DNA from 4 places in the Pantoea sp. App145 genome. Region 4 is predicted to be linked to each of the others. Evidence: predicted binding sites of a transcription regulator. Region 4 holds the regulator's gene; each other region holds the start of a gene.
The links. The regulator CRP, encoded in region 4, controls carbon source genes, mostly activating them, when cyclic AMP is high. The targets are predictions, from matches to a motif close to ATGTGANNNNNNTCACAT.

Region 1: the regulator CRP is predicted to act here: its motif matches at 1,764-1,781, upstream of epd (erythrose-4-phosphate dehydrogenase).
Region 2: the regulator CRP is predicted to act here: its motif matches at 1,530-1,547, upstream of udp (uridine phosphorylase).
Region 3: the regulator CRP is predicted to act here: its motif matches at 1,673-1,690, upstream of RCF31_RS07635 (iron-containing alcohol dehydrogenase).

What each region holds. Positions count from the first base shown of each region.
Region 1 covers NZ_CP133290.1:3,661,980-3,665,433, reverse strand. The annotation lists gene pgk (phosphoglycerate kinase) at 1-506, opposite strand, end outside; gene epd (erythrose-4-phosphate dehydrogenase) at 558-1,577, opposite strand; gene tkt (transketolase) at 1,872-3,454, opposite strand, start outside.
Region 2 covers NZ_CP133290.1:2,613,967-2,617,420, forward strand. The annotation lists gene RCF31_RS11945 (tetratricopeptide repeat protein) at 1-622, opposite strand, end outside; gene udp (uridine phosphorylase) at 708-1,469, opposite strand; gene RCF31_RS11955 (dienelactone hydrolase family protein) at 1,771-2,607, shown strand; gene metE (5-methyltetrahydropteroyltriglutamate--homocysteine S-methyltransferase) at 2,664-3,454, opposite strand, start outside.
Region 3 covers NZ_CP133290.1:1,654,099-1,657,552, forward strand. The annotation lists gene RCF31_RS07625 (malate/lactate/ureidoglycolate dehydrogenase) at 1-136, shown strand, start outside; gene gntT (gluconate transporter) at 176-1,492, opposite strand; gene RCF31_RS07635 (iron-containing alcohol dehydrogenase) at 1,765-2,928, shown strand; gene RCF31_RS07640 (Cof-type HAD-IIB family hydrolase) at 2,987-3,454, opposite strand, start outside.
Region 4 covers NZ_CP133290.1:3,194,436-3,197,889, reverse strand. The annotation lists gene RCF31_RS14585 (phosphoribulokinase) at 1-615, shown strand, start outside; gene RCF31_RS14580 (OsmC family protein) at 663-1,067, opposite strand; gene crp (cAMP-activated global transcriptional regulator CRP) at 1,369-2,001, shown strand; gene RCF31_RS14570 (YccS/YhfK family putative transporter) at 2,060-3,454, shown strand, end outside.

The sequences.
Region 1 (3,454 bases), 470 kb from region 4:
GACAGCAGCGGACCGGCACAGGCGATTGGTGCGAATTTGCCCACACCGTGGGTGGAGGCTTGTGCGCGGTGCGCAGTACCGAAAGCGTCCATTACAAATACGTCGCACAGCGCAGCGTATTTTTTCGACAGCGTTTCGTCGTCTTTCTTCTCGCCTTTGTTAAAACGCACGTTTTCCAGCACCACCAGCTCACCCGCAGCGACGTCAACGCCGTCGAGGTAATCTTTTGCCAGGGTAACATTGGTGCCGTTCAGTTTGTCTTTCAGATAGTTAACAACCGGTAACAGGGAGAACTCTTCGTTGTATTCACCTTCGGTCGGACGACCCAGGTGAGAGGTAACCATCACTTTCGCGCCCTGTTTCAACGCCGCTTCGATGGTGGGCAGAGAAGCACGGATACGTGCATCAGACGTCACTTTCCCTTCCTTCACTGGTACGTTGAGATCGGCACGGATCAGAACACGTTTTCCAGCAAGATCCAGATCGGTCATCTTAATTACAGACATGGTGAACCCTCTCGTTGATTCTCATAAGTTTTGCCAGACGCAGACCGCGTCTTACCTGAAACCGCTTGCGGCCATTGCTAACGTTGTGTCGAGCATGCGGTTAGCAAAGCCCCATTCGTTGTCACACCAAACCAGGGTTTTGATGAGGTGGTGACCACTGACCCGCGTTTGGGTGCCGTCCACAATGGCACTGTGCGGATCATGGTTAAAATCGACTGAGACTAACGGTAATTCCGTATAGTCAACTATACCACGAAATGCCCCTTCTGATGCGTTTTGCAGCAAGGCGTTGACCTCACAAGCCTTCACCGCCTGACGTACTGAAACGCTTAAATCAATGGCTGTCACGTTGATGGTTGGCACTCGCACCGCGATAGCTTCGAAGCGATCGTTAAATTTCGGAAAAATGCGCGTAATGCCCGCCGCCAGACGCGTATCCACCGGAATAATCGATTGGCTGGCAGCACGGGTACGCCGCAGATCGCTATGATAGGCGTCAATCACCTGCTGATCATGCATCGCCGAATGGATCGTAGTGACGGTGCCCGACTCAATGCCAAAGGCGTCATCCAGCAACTTTATCACCGGAATAATACAGTTGGTGGTGCAGGATGCGTTGGAGACAATGCGGTCAGTTTGTTTAAGAGCCTGTTCGTTCACGCCGAACACTACCGTGGCATCCAGATCGTTGCCGCCCGGATGCGAGAACAACACTTTTTTCGCGCCCGCCTGCAAATGGGCTTCGCCATCCGCACGGCTGCCAAAAACGCCGGTGCAGTCCAGCACGATATCGACATTCAGTTCCTGCCACGGCAGGGTGGCGATATCGGCCTGATGCAGGATGCGGATGGTATCGTCACCGACAAACAACAGGTCGCGCTCCTGGCGTACGTCAAAGGCAAAACGACCATGGCTGGTGTCATACTTCAGCAAATGCGCCATCCCGACGGCTTCAGCCAGTTCATTGATCGCCACCACGGTGATTTCCGCCCTGCGGCCCGTTTCATACAGTGCGCGCAGCACGTTGCGCCCAATACGACCAAAACCATTTATAGCTATGCGAACGGTCATCTCTACCTTCAACAACACCTGAAAAAACGTGCCGTTAGCCTGAGCGTTTCAACCCGTTTTGTACAGGGAATTCTTGCTGGCCAGTACAGGGGGAAAACGGTCATATCGCTACAACTGAAACGGTTCAGCCAGAATAAAGCAAGGAAGGAATAACAGGAATGATTGCGATCAAGTGCGCTGCTGATTATTGGATCTGCGTCACAAAATCAGCCAATTTAAGATTATTACTGGAGGAATAATTGGGTGTTTTTACGCCAAAAACAAATCGGGCGGCACTCAGGCCGCCCGTGGGTCTTACAGAATAGATTTCGCGGTCGCAACCACATTCTCAACGGTGAAGCCGAACTCTTTGAACAGCAGTTCTGCCGGAGCTGACTCACCGAAGGTGGTCATGCCGACGATAGCGCCGTTCAGGCCGGTGTACTTGAACCAGTAATCTGCGATACCGGCTTCAATTGCCACGCGCGCAGCCACTGCTTTCGGCAGCACGGATTCGCGGTAGGCCGCATCCTGCTTGTCGAACGCATCGGTAGACGGCATGGAAACCACGCGTACCTTACGGCCTTCGGTGGTCAGCTGGTCGTAAGCGGCTACCGCCAGTTCCACTTCTGAACCGGTGGCGATCAGGATCAGTTCCGGCTGACCGGCACAGTCCTTCAGCACATAACCGCCGCGCGCCACGTTCGCCAGCTGCTCAGCCGTACGATCCTGCTGCGCCAGGTTCTGACGGGAGAAAATCAGCGCGCTCGGGCCATCCTGACGCTCGATAGCGTATTTCCACGCCACCGCAGATTCCACCTGGTCACACGGACGCCACAGGCTCATGTTCGGGGTGGTACGCAGGCTCGCCATTTGCTCAACCGGCTGATGCGTCGGACCGTCTTCGCCCAGACCGATGGAGTCGTGGGTGTAAACCATCACCTGACGGATCTTCATCAGCGCCGCCATACGCGCGGCATTACGCGCATATTCCACGAACATCAGGAAGGTGGCGGTGTACGGCAGGAAGCCACCGTGCAGCGCGATACCGTTGGCGATGGCGGTCATACCGAATTCACGCACGCCGTAATGGATGTAGTTACCGGCCGGGTCTTCGTTGATCGGCTTAGAGCCGGACCACATGGTCAGGTTGCTTGGTGCCAGGTCAGCCGAACCGCCGAGGTATTCCGGCAGGATTTTACCGAAGGCTTCGATGGCATTCTGCGACGCTTTACGGCTGGCGATTTTCGCCGGATTCGCCTGCAGCTGCTCAATGAATTTCTGTGACTCTTCCGCCCAGTTCGCCGGCAGTTCGTTGTTCATACGGCGTTTGAATTCAGCCGCCAGCTCCGGGTGCGCCGCCGCGTAAGCCGCGAATTTCGCATCCCATGCCGCTTCTTTCGCCTGACCGGCTTCTTTCGCATCCCACTGCGCGTAAATGTCTGACGGGATTTCAAACGGTGCGTAGTCCCAGCCCAGCTGTTTGCGGGTCAGCGCCACTTCCGCGTCGCCCAGCGGTGCGCCGTGGGAATCATGAGTACCGGCTTTGTTCGGGGAACCGAAACCGATAATGGTTTTGCACATCAGCAGAGAAGGCTTGTCGCTGACCGCTTTAGCTTCTTCCACCGCTTTTTTGATGGCGTCAGCGTCGTGACCGTCCACGCCGCGCACCACGTGCCAGCCGTAGGCTTCAAAGCGTTTTGCGGTGTCGTCGGTGAACCAGCCATCCACATGACCGTCGATAGAGATGCCGTTGTCATCATAGAAGGCAACCAGTTTGCCGAGTTTCAGCGTACCGGCGATGGAGCAGACCTCGTGCGAGATACCTTCCATCATGCAGCCGTCGCCCATAAACACGTATGTGTTGTGGTCCACGATGTCGTGGCCCGGACGATTGA
Region 2 (3,454 bases), 580 kb from region 4:
CCAGCTGTACATTGGGCTGCGCCAGACGCTGCCAGACATGTTGCGGTACGCTGTCATCCAGCCAGATACGGCAGGTCCACGCCGGGTAAAGCTCGCGTGCCACCTCGACATTTTTTATCAGGGTTTCGCAATAGCGTGGCTGGTCGCCATACAGGCTGAAGGCAATGATATTTTCCTGTGGGCGAGACGCCGCAAAGGCCGGTGGTGCTTCTGCTGGCAGAGGGTGCTTTTGCCCGGCGCTGAATTTCCGGTCGGATTGCTGCAACGATTCCAGCCCGTAACGCGCCACCTCATCCGGCTTGTTAAGCCAGCCACAGACTTCGGTGAGACCGTCGAGCCAGGTTTCCGCCGCCTGCGCCCGCTTATCCGCCGTAGCCTGATAGATTTTCTGGTAGGTTTTCCAGGATTTCTGGTATTCGCCAACACGCATCAACGCCAGCGCATAATCACTTAGCACCTGCATGTTGTGCGGCATAACACGCAACACTTCTTCACAGCACTGACGCGCGACAGGGAAATCAGCCGCCGCCATCGCCTGGCGGAAACGCGCTGCCGCATCTTCGACACGCGCCTGAGGGCTGACCATAAAGGCAGGACGTTGAACAGGAACCGTTTTGCGCATAGAAATTTCTCAGTTATCCGCTGAATTGACGCGCATCCGTTTCAGGTAACCGACGAAATCTGAAAATCGCCGGTTACCGGGCGCGCTAGATCAACCGACGCGCCGCTTCGACTACAATTTTCACCGCGTCGCTTTCAGTCTGTTTCATGGTCGCCGCGTCCGGGATCTCCTTCTGCGTACGATTCACGATGACGCCCGCCACCATACCGGCTCGCAGCCCCTGGCTGGCGCACATGGTTAACAGTGTAGCGGATTCCATCTCATAGTTGAGGACGCCCATTTGCTGCCACTCTTTCATCGAGCCCTGGAAGCGGCTGACCACACGGCCTGAGAAGGTGTCGTAACGCTCCTGGCCGGGATAGAAGGTGTCAGAGGAGGCGGTGATGCCAATGTGGGTCTTCGCACCACAGGCTTCTGCCGCGGCGACCAGCGCCGTGGTACAGGTGAAGTCAGCGACCGCCGGGAATTCCATCGGCGCGAAGTGCAGGCTGGCACCGTCCAGACGAACCGAAGCCGTGGTGACCAGCACATCACCCACATTGATATTCGGCTGGATGGCACCGGTGGTGCCGACGCGCAGGAAGGTACGCACACCGAGCTGGGCCAGTTCTTCCACCGCGATGGAGGTTGACGGGCCACCAATGCCGGTGGAGCAAACCACTACCGGTTTGCCGTCCACCTCGGCCAGATAAGTGGTGAATTCACGATGCGACGCCAGGTGCTGCGGGTTGTCCATCAGCGCAGCGATTTTCTTTACGCGCTCAGGATCGCCGGGAACGATGGCCAGCGTGGCTCCTTTCAGGTCGGCTTTGGTGATGCCAAGGTGGAAAACGTCAGACTGGGCCATAACAGACTCCTGGTAGATAAGGGATATGCGCGCCACTTTACGTCAGCAGGCGGGATAAATATGTGACTAATTTCACTATCGATAATGAAAGTTACATTATCAGAAAAACATAACGTGACATGAATCACACATTGGTCGTCTGCCATTCTGAATTGCTACAAGCTGTGCTGTGTAAGTTTAAACGGCAATGTTAATAGAAGAGGAAGAACTCATGCGTAACCCCTCTGCTCCCTACACCCGCCCGGCCACAGCGGCCAGGCTATAGTTACGTGATTGCGCGATTGTTAGCACGGAGAGAACAATGAAAACCGAAGACAATATGGCACAAAAATCTGCAACTGGCGGCTTTGCCCCCGCCGTACAACCGACTGCGAGCACCACCATTCTTACCCACAGCGAGGCAATCCATAGCGGAGAAACCTCGGTCCCCAGCCAGGGGGAAAACCTGCCAGCGTATTATGCCCGGCCAAAAGAGTATGAAGGCACACTGCCAGTGGTGTTGGTGGTGCAGGAGATTTTTGGCGTACATGAGCATATTCGTGATGTCTGCCGTCGGCTGGCGCTGGAGGGTTATCTGGCGGTGGCACCAGAACTGTATTTCCGTGAAGGCGATCCCAGTGAATACCACGATATCCCGACCCTGTTTAAAGAGCTGGTGAGTAAAGTGCCGGATTCACAGGTGCTGTCGGACCTCGACCACGTCGCCAACTGGGCCGCACGCAACGGCGGTGATATCCGTCGTATGGGCATTACCGGCTTCTGCTGGGGTGGACGCATTAGCTGGCTGTTCGCGGCGCACAACCCGCAGGTGCGTGCAGCAGTTGCCTGGTATGGTCGCCTGATTGGCGACAAGACGCTGAAGCAGCAAAAGCATCCGATTGATATCGCCGTCGATTTAAATGCGCCGGTGCTGGGCCTGTACGGCGGTCAGGATGAAGGGATTCCGCTGGAGAGCGTTGAGCTGATGCGCCAGGCGCTGCGTGCCGCCAATGCCAAAGCGGAGATCGTGGTCTATCCGGATGCGGGCCATGCCTTCCACGCTGATTATCGTCCGAGCTATCACGCGGAATCGGCGCAGGATGGCTGGGTGCGAATGCTTGCCTGGTTTAAGCAGTATGGCGTTGCACCAGACGCGTAATAAAAAAGGGGGCGCTTGCGCGCCCCAACGTATCAACACAACATTTTATCCAACGATTACGCGGTTTCACCGCGCAGTTTTTTCGCCGCTTCCACCATATTGGCCAGAGCCTGACGGGTTTCCGTCCAGCCACGGGTTTTCAGGCCGCAGTCCGGATTCACCCACAAACGTTCTTCCGGAATACTCAGCGCCGCTTTACGCAGCAGGTCTTCCATCCACGCCACACTGGGTACATTCGGTGAGTGGATGTCATACACTCCTGGGCCGATTTCGTTCGGGTATGAGAATTCTTTAAACGCATCCAGCAGGTCCATATCGGAACGTGAGGTTTCGATGGTGATCACGTCCGCATCCAGTGCGGCGATGGAGTCCATGATGTCGTTGAACTCGCAATAACACATATGGGTGTGGATCTGGGTGTCATCCTGCGCCACCGCCGCGTTGAGGCGGAACGCATCGACCGCCCAGGTGAGGTAGGCAGCCCAGTCGGACTGATGCAGCGGCAGACCTTCACGCAGCGCCGGTTCGTCAATCTGGATGATGCCGATACCGGCTTTTTCCAGGTCAGCCACTTCATCGCGCAGCGCCAGTGCAATTTGTTTGGCGATGGTTTCTCGGCTAACGTCTTCACGCGGAAACGACCAGCACAGGATAGTGACCGGACCGGTGAGCATGCCTTTAACCGGTTTGTCGGTCAGCGACTGGGCATATTTCGCCCACTCTACGGTGATGGCTGCCGGGCGGCTGACGTCTCCGATAATCACCGGCGGTTTTACGCAGCGTGAACCGTAGCTCTGTACCCAGCCGTTCTGAGTGAACACGAAACCGTCGAGGTTTTCGCCGAAAT
Region 3 (3,454 bases), 1.5 Mb from region 4:
AGAGAACAATCGTCTGGAGCGTGAACGCGAAGGCATTCCGCTGGATACCAATAGCTGGGAAAAAATTTGCCAGGCGGCTTTACAGGCGGGGATGCCGGAAGAAGAACTGGCGGCCTTCCGCGCACTGGCGCAGTAGACCGCGAATGCTGAGGCGCCATGCCTCAGCATCTTCACATCAAATTACCATCGACAGCAGCAGACAACCCACTAAACCGCAGACTGAGATGATGGTCTCCAGCACTGACCATGAGCGAATGGTTTCGCCGATCGTCAGGTTGAAATACTCCTTAAACAACCAGAACCCCGGATCGTTGACGTGAGAAAAAATCACGCTGCCCGATCCAACCGCAATCACCATCAGCTCCGGGCTGGCACCGGAGGTAGCGATCAGCGGTGCCACAATGCCACCTGCGGTAATTGCGGCCACGGTAGCGGAACCGAGTGCGATACGCAGCACCGCCGCAATTGACCAGGCCATAAAGATCGGGGACACATTGGTTTCATGCATCATGCTGGCGATATATTTATCGACACCGCTATCCACCAGCACCTGCTTAAACGCCCCGCCACCACCGATAATCAGCAGCATCATGGCGATGATTTTGATGGAGTCACTTAATGTGCCCATCACTTCATCCATGCTGCGTCCGCGATTCAGACCAAAGGTGAAGATAGCAATCAGTACCGCAATCAGCGTAGCCATGATCGGATCGCCAAAGAACTCAGCGTAAGGCAGGATCACATGTCCTTTTGGCAGGACCATTTCGGCCACCGCACGCAGAGCCATCAGAATCACCGGCACCAGCGCGGTACCAACACTGACGCCAAAGCCCGGCATTTCCGCTTCGCTGAAGGTTTTCGGATTCCACAGTCCTTCCGGAATCGGTTTATCGATACCTTTCAGAAAACGTGCGTAGACCGGTCCCGCCAGAATAACGGTAGGAATGCCCAGCAGGGTGCCAAACAGCAGGGTTTTGCCCATATCCGCATTGAACAGCGTGGCAATCGCGGTTGGACCCGGGTGCGGCGGTAAAAAGCCGTGCGTGACCGACAAGGCTGCCGCCATCGGCACACCCACAAACAGCAATGGCACGCGCGCTGACGCGGCAATGCTGAACACCAGCGGCAGCATCAGCACGAAGCCCACTTCGTAGAACAGTGCAAAGCCCACGGTGAAGCCCGTCAGTACCAATGCCCACTGGATATGCTTTTGCCCGAATTTTTCAATCAGCGTGGTGGCAATACGTTGTGCGCCGCCACAATCGGCCAGCAGCTTGCCCAGCATGGCACCAAACCCCATGATCAGCGCCAGACTGCCCAGCGTGCCGCCGACACCGGTTTTGATCGAGCCAATCACTTTGTTGACGGGCATGCCCTGCATCATGCCGACCGCCAGCGCCACCAGAATCAGCGCGATAAATCCGTTCAGTTTGAAGCGAATCATCAGCAGTAGCAGTAGCGCCACGCCAATTGCCACGTAGAGTAATGGCATAATTTTTCTCCACCTTTTTGCACGGTCTTCCACCGGCAGCGGTTTGTTGTGATAAGTCCTGAGGACGATGGATACAGCAGCGTTTGAGATGTTGTTACATCGCGATGCATCTTGTTACCGGTATCATGTTAAGGGTAACAAGATGAAGAAATCACCTGCTACGCCAGGTGAATTTCTGAATTGAGAAGGTGATCAAATTTTTTCCGGTCAGTTATCAGAATGTTTGCCCCGACAGCCAGGAGGGTTTGGTTAAACTAAGGGTTTTCCGCCCCATGAAAAAGGATCTGCAGGTGAGTGAGAATCTGATTGAGCTGTACAGTAATCAACAAACCCTGTTTGCCCGCGGCAGTATTGACCGGCTGGTGCCGTTGCTTGCCGCTAATCCACAGCCCACGTTGCTGTTCTGTGGTCGCTCGTTTCTTAACGGTCCGGCCTGGGCGCGCCTCGGTGCAGCGCTCAACGATCACATTCTTGGTTATGAGATCGTCAGCCATGAGGCATCGCCCGCTGAGATCGATGCCTGGGTAACGCGCTGGCGGGGTCATGTGGATCGCGTGGTGGCGATCGGTGGTGGCAGCGTGCTGGACGCAGCCAAAGCCTTTAGTGCCATGATGCAACACCCGCTGCCGATCGCGCGTTATCTGGAAAAGGTCGGTGATACACCGGTGCAGCCCGTAACATTGCCACTGATTGCCATTCCCACCACCGCCGGTACCGGCAGCGAAGCGACGCAGAATGCCGTCGTGACCGATCAGCAAAATATCCAGGTGAAAGCCTCGCTGCGCCATCCAGTATTTGTGCCGCAGGTGGCAATTCTCGACCCTGATTTACTGCAAGGGGCACCGGATACGGTGCTGGCGACCTGCGCCATTGACGCCTTCACCCATCTGTTTGAGGCGTATCTGTCACGCAAAGGCAATCTGTTCAGTCAGCAAATGGCGCTGAATGGCCTGCAACTGTTCTTTAAAGCCTGGCCTGCGCTCAATCGTCACGACCAGGCAGGTGATGACGCGCGCGAAGCAATGATGATGGCTTCCTGGCTGGGCGGCGTGTGCCTGAGCAGCGCAGGATTAGGTGTGATCCATGGCATCGCCGGTGAGCTGGGGGCGATTAAACCTTTCCATCATGGGGAAGTCTGCGGACGTTTGCTGTTCCCATTCCTTGAGGTGCTGGCCGAAAGTGAACATCCCGAACAGCAGCGCCTGATGGCACAACTGGCGCAGCAACTGTTGCCCGATGATCCGGCACCACCGGCGCTGGCATTAAAAGCCTGGCTGCAACAACATGCCATCATGCCGTTCTGGCTGGATGGACCTGCCTTATCCACCACCGAGGTGGAGTGGATAGTGGCCCGTGCGAACAGTAAAAACGGCTGGGTCAGCTACGACAAAGAGATCCTGCGCGACATGATCGCCGCCGCCTGGCCGATTGTTTAATTCAGATACGCACACAACCCGGTAACGACGCAGTTTATTGCGCCGTTACCATAATGCCTCAAACCTCGAACGGTCCCTGCCCTGCCAGCATCTGCTCAATCACCTGCAACACGCCCTCGTCATTGTTGGACGGAGCCTGATAGCGCGCCGCCTGTTTCACGCGCTGCGGGGCATTTTGCATGGCAAAGCTGAAGCCGGACTGCACCAGCATTTCGAGATCGTTGCCGCCATCACCAAAAGCCAGCACTTCATCATTGTTGATACCCCAGCGGCTTTGCAGCAAGCGCAGGCCATTGGCTTTATGCAGGCCCGGCACAATCAAATCCACCGAACCATGGCCGCTGGACGTCGCCGCCGCAGCCCCATGATGCAAACGCTCGATATCGGCCATCAAAATCGCCACATAGTCGTCGGAGAGGTTGAGAGCAAACTTGAACAGTTTGTCATCACCGGTATCACTCAGGCTGTCGATGGCGGTTAGCCGATGGCAGTAATGGCGCATCTTCGTCAGCCATTGTTCATCGAC
Region 4 (3,454 bases):
TACGGACAATCCGGTCTCGGGCAGTCGCGCAAATATCTTCACACCTATGATGAAGCCGTGCCGTGGAATCAGGTTCCCGGCACCTTTACGCCCTGGCAACCGCTGCCGGAAAACACGGATGTGCTGTTTTATGAGGGTTTGCACGGCGGCGTCGTGACACAGCAACACAATGTGGCCGAACATGTGGATTTGCTGGTCGGCGTGGTGCCGATTGTGAACCTCGAGTGGATTCAGAAGTTGATTCGCGACACCAGCGAACGCGGTCATTCGCGCGAAGCGGTGATGGATTCGGTGGTACGTTCGATGGAGGATTACATCAACTTCATTACGCCACAGTTCTCGCGCACCCATATCAACTTCCAGCGCGTACCTACCGTTGATACCTCAAATCCGTTTGCCGCACGTGAGATTCCGTCGCTGGATGAAAGCTTTGTGGTGATCCATTTTCGTGGGCTGGAAGGTATTGCCTTTCCTTACCTGCTGGCGATGATTCAGGATTCCTTTATCTCGCATATGAACACCCTGGTGGTGCCGGGTGGCAAAATGGGGCTGGCGATGGAGTTGATTATGACACCGCTGGTGCAGCGGCTGATTGAAGGTAAACGGATTGAATAATCCGTCATTTCCGTATCGGCGCGATTTATCGCGCCGCTACGTTCGTGCTATAGCTCGATAACCTCATAGCTGTGGGTGATGTCGACCCCTTTGCCCAGCATGATCGCCACCGAACAATATTTCTCTGCCGACAAATCCACCGCACGCGCCACCGCTTTATCGCCCAGCGCTTTGCCGCTGACAATAAAATGCAGATTGATGTGTGTAAAAATCCGTGGCGCTTCTTCACGACGTTCAGAAGTGAGTTTCACCTCGCAATCGGTCACTTCATTGCGCCCTTTTTGCAGGATAGACACCACGTCAATCGCGCTGCAACCACCCGCCGCCATCAGCACCATCTCCATCGGACTCGGCGCTTTATCACCCGAGTTCCCATCCATTAATACCTGATGACCCGATGAGGATTCTCCGAGAAAGGTAAGCCCCTCCACCCATTTGACTCGTGCCTGCATTATTCTTTCTCCTGACCAAGCTGATTTGCCGCCAGAGTACGCTTTCACCTGAGAAACAGCAATCCAGACTAATCGCCCTTTTGCTGAAGCGAGACAACACAAGACAGCTAGCAAAAGCTGTGCTACAAACAGAGCTGAAAATATTTTCGTCGTAACAGACGAAGGCGGGAAGAATCAGAAGCCTGGCTTAAGAGTCCACCCGAATAATTTCCTTTACTGGAAGCGCTCTACGATTTCACCGCCTGACAGGGAAAATTGCCCCCTGTGTTTTGGGCACGATTACAACAGAGGATAATAGCGAATGGTTCTCGGCAAACCGCAAACAGACCCTACACTCGAATGGTTCCTGTCCCATTGCCATATTCACAAATATCCATCCAAAAGCACCCTGATTCACCAGGGTGAAAAAGCGGAAACGCTCTACTACATCGTGAAAGGTGCCGTTGCGGTACTGATTAAAGATGAAGAAGGCAAAGAGATGATTCTCTCCTACCTCAATCAGGGGGATTTCATCGGCGAGCTTGGCCTGTTTGAAGAAGGTCAGGAACGCAGTGCCTGGGTACGAGCAAAAACTGCCTGCGAAGTGGCTGAAATTTCCTACAAAAAATTCCGTCAGCTGATTCAGGTAAACCCGGATATTTTAATGCGTCTTTCGGCGCAGATGGCACGTCGCCTGCAGGTGACATCAGAAAAAGTCGGCAACCTTGCCTTCCTTGATGTGACCGGTCGCATTGCGCAGACGCTGCTCAATCTGGCCAAACAGCCTGATGCCATGACCCACCCGGACGGGATGCAGATCAAAATCACCCGTCAGGAAATTGGTCAGATCGTTGGCTGCTCACGCGAGACAGTTGGCCGTATTCTGAAAATGCTGGAAGATCAAAACCTGATCTCCGCACATGGTAAAACCATCGTCGTTTACGGCACCCGCTAATTCCTTCTCACCCACGGCGTGATGGTCACATCGCGCCGTTTTTGTCTACGATGAGCTGATGTGGCGTCGAATCATCTATCATCCCGAAGTTAATTATGCCCTGCGGCAAACGCTGGTGCTTTGCCTGCCCGTGGCTCTCGGCTGGCTGTTTGGTGACCTGCAAAAAGGTTTGCTGTTCTCGCTGGTTCCCGCCTGCTGCAATATCGCGGGTCTGGATACACCACATAAACGTTTCTTTAAACGCCTGATTGTCGGCGGATCCCTGTTTGCCACCGGCAGCTTTCTGATTCAGTGGTTGACGGATTACCATGTTCCTTTGCCGCTGATTATGCTGGCTCTGCCGCTGCTGGTGGGCGTCACCGGCGAAATCAGTCCGTTGCATGGCCGTTTGCTGCCCGGCACCCTTATCGCCGCCATCTTCACACTCAGCCTCGCAGGACGCATGCCGATATGGGTACCGCCGCTGCTGTATATCGGCGGCACGCTGTGGTACGGGCTGTTTAACTGGCTCTGGTTCTGGCTGTGGAAAGAACAGCCGATGCGTGAAACCCTCAGCCTGCTGTATCGCGAGCTGGCGGATTATTGCGATGCCAAATATACCCTGCTGACGCAGCTGACCGATCCGGAAAAAGCGCTCCCCCCACTGCTGGCCCGGCAGCAAAAAGCGGTCGACCTGATCACCACCTGTTATCAGCAAATGCATATGCTGTCTGCCAGCCGTAACAACAGCCATAAACGTCTGACGCGTGCCTTCCAGGTGGCACTCGATCTCCAGGAACACATCTCGGTCAGCCTGCATCAGCCTGAAGAAGTGCAAAAACTGGTGGAGCAGAGCCATGCTGAAGCGGTGATCCGCTGGAATGCGAAGACCATATCGGCGCGGCTGCGGCTGTTGGCCGATGCTATCCTCTATCACCAGTTGCCGGAGCGCTTTCATATGGAGAAGCAGCTCGGGGCGCTGGAAAAGATTGCGCGCCAGCACCCGGATAATCCGGTCGGTAATTTTTGCCTGTACCATTTCAGTCGGATAGCCCGCGTCCTGCGCACGCAGAAACCTCTTTATACCCGTGACCTGATGGCCGACCGCCAGCGACGTTTGCCGTTTTTTCCGGCGCTGCGCAGTTACCTGTCGCTAAAGTCCCCGGCGTTACGCACCGCAGCGCGTTTTGCCGTAATGCTGATGTTTGGCAGCGCGCTGGCGTTGTTCTTTAACATCCCCAAACCCTACTGGATTCTGATGACCACCATGTTCGTCAGCCAGAACGGCTACAGCGCCACTCGCGTACGTATCCAGCACCGTGCCCTCGGCACCTTCGCCGGGCTATTGATCGCGGCTGCCTCGCTGCGTTTTGCCGTGCCGAAATCCATCACCCTGCTGTTTATGCTGGCGATCACCCTCGCCAGCTATCTGGTGACGCGTAAATATTACGGCTGGTCGATGATTGGCTTTACG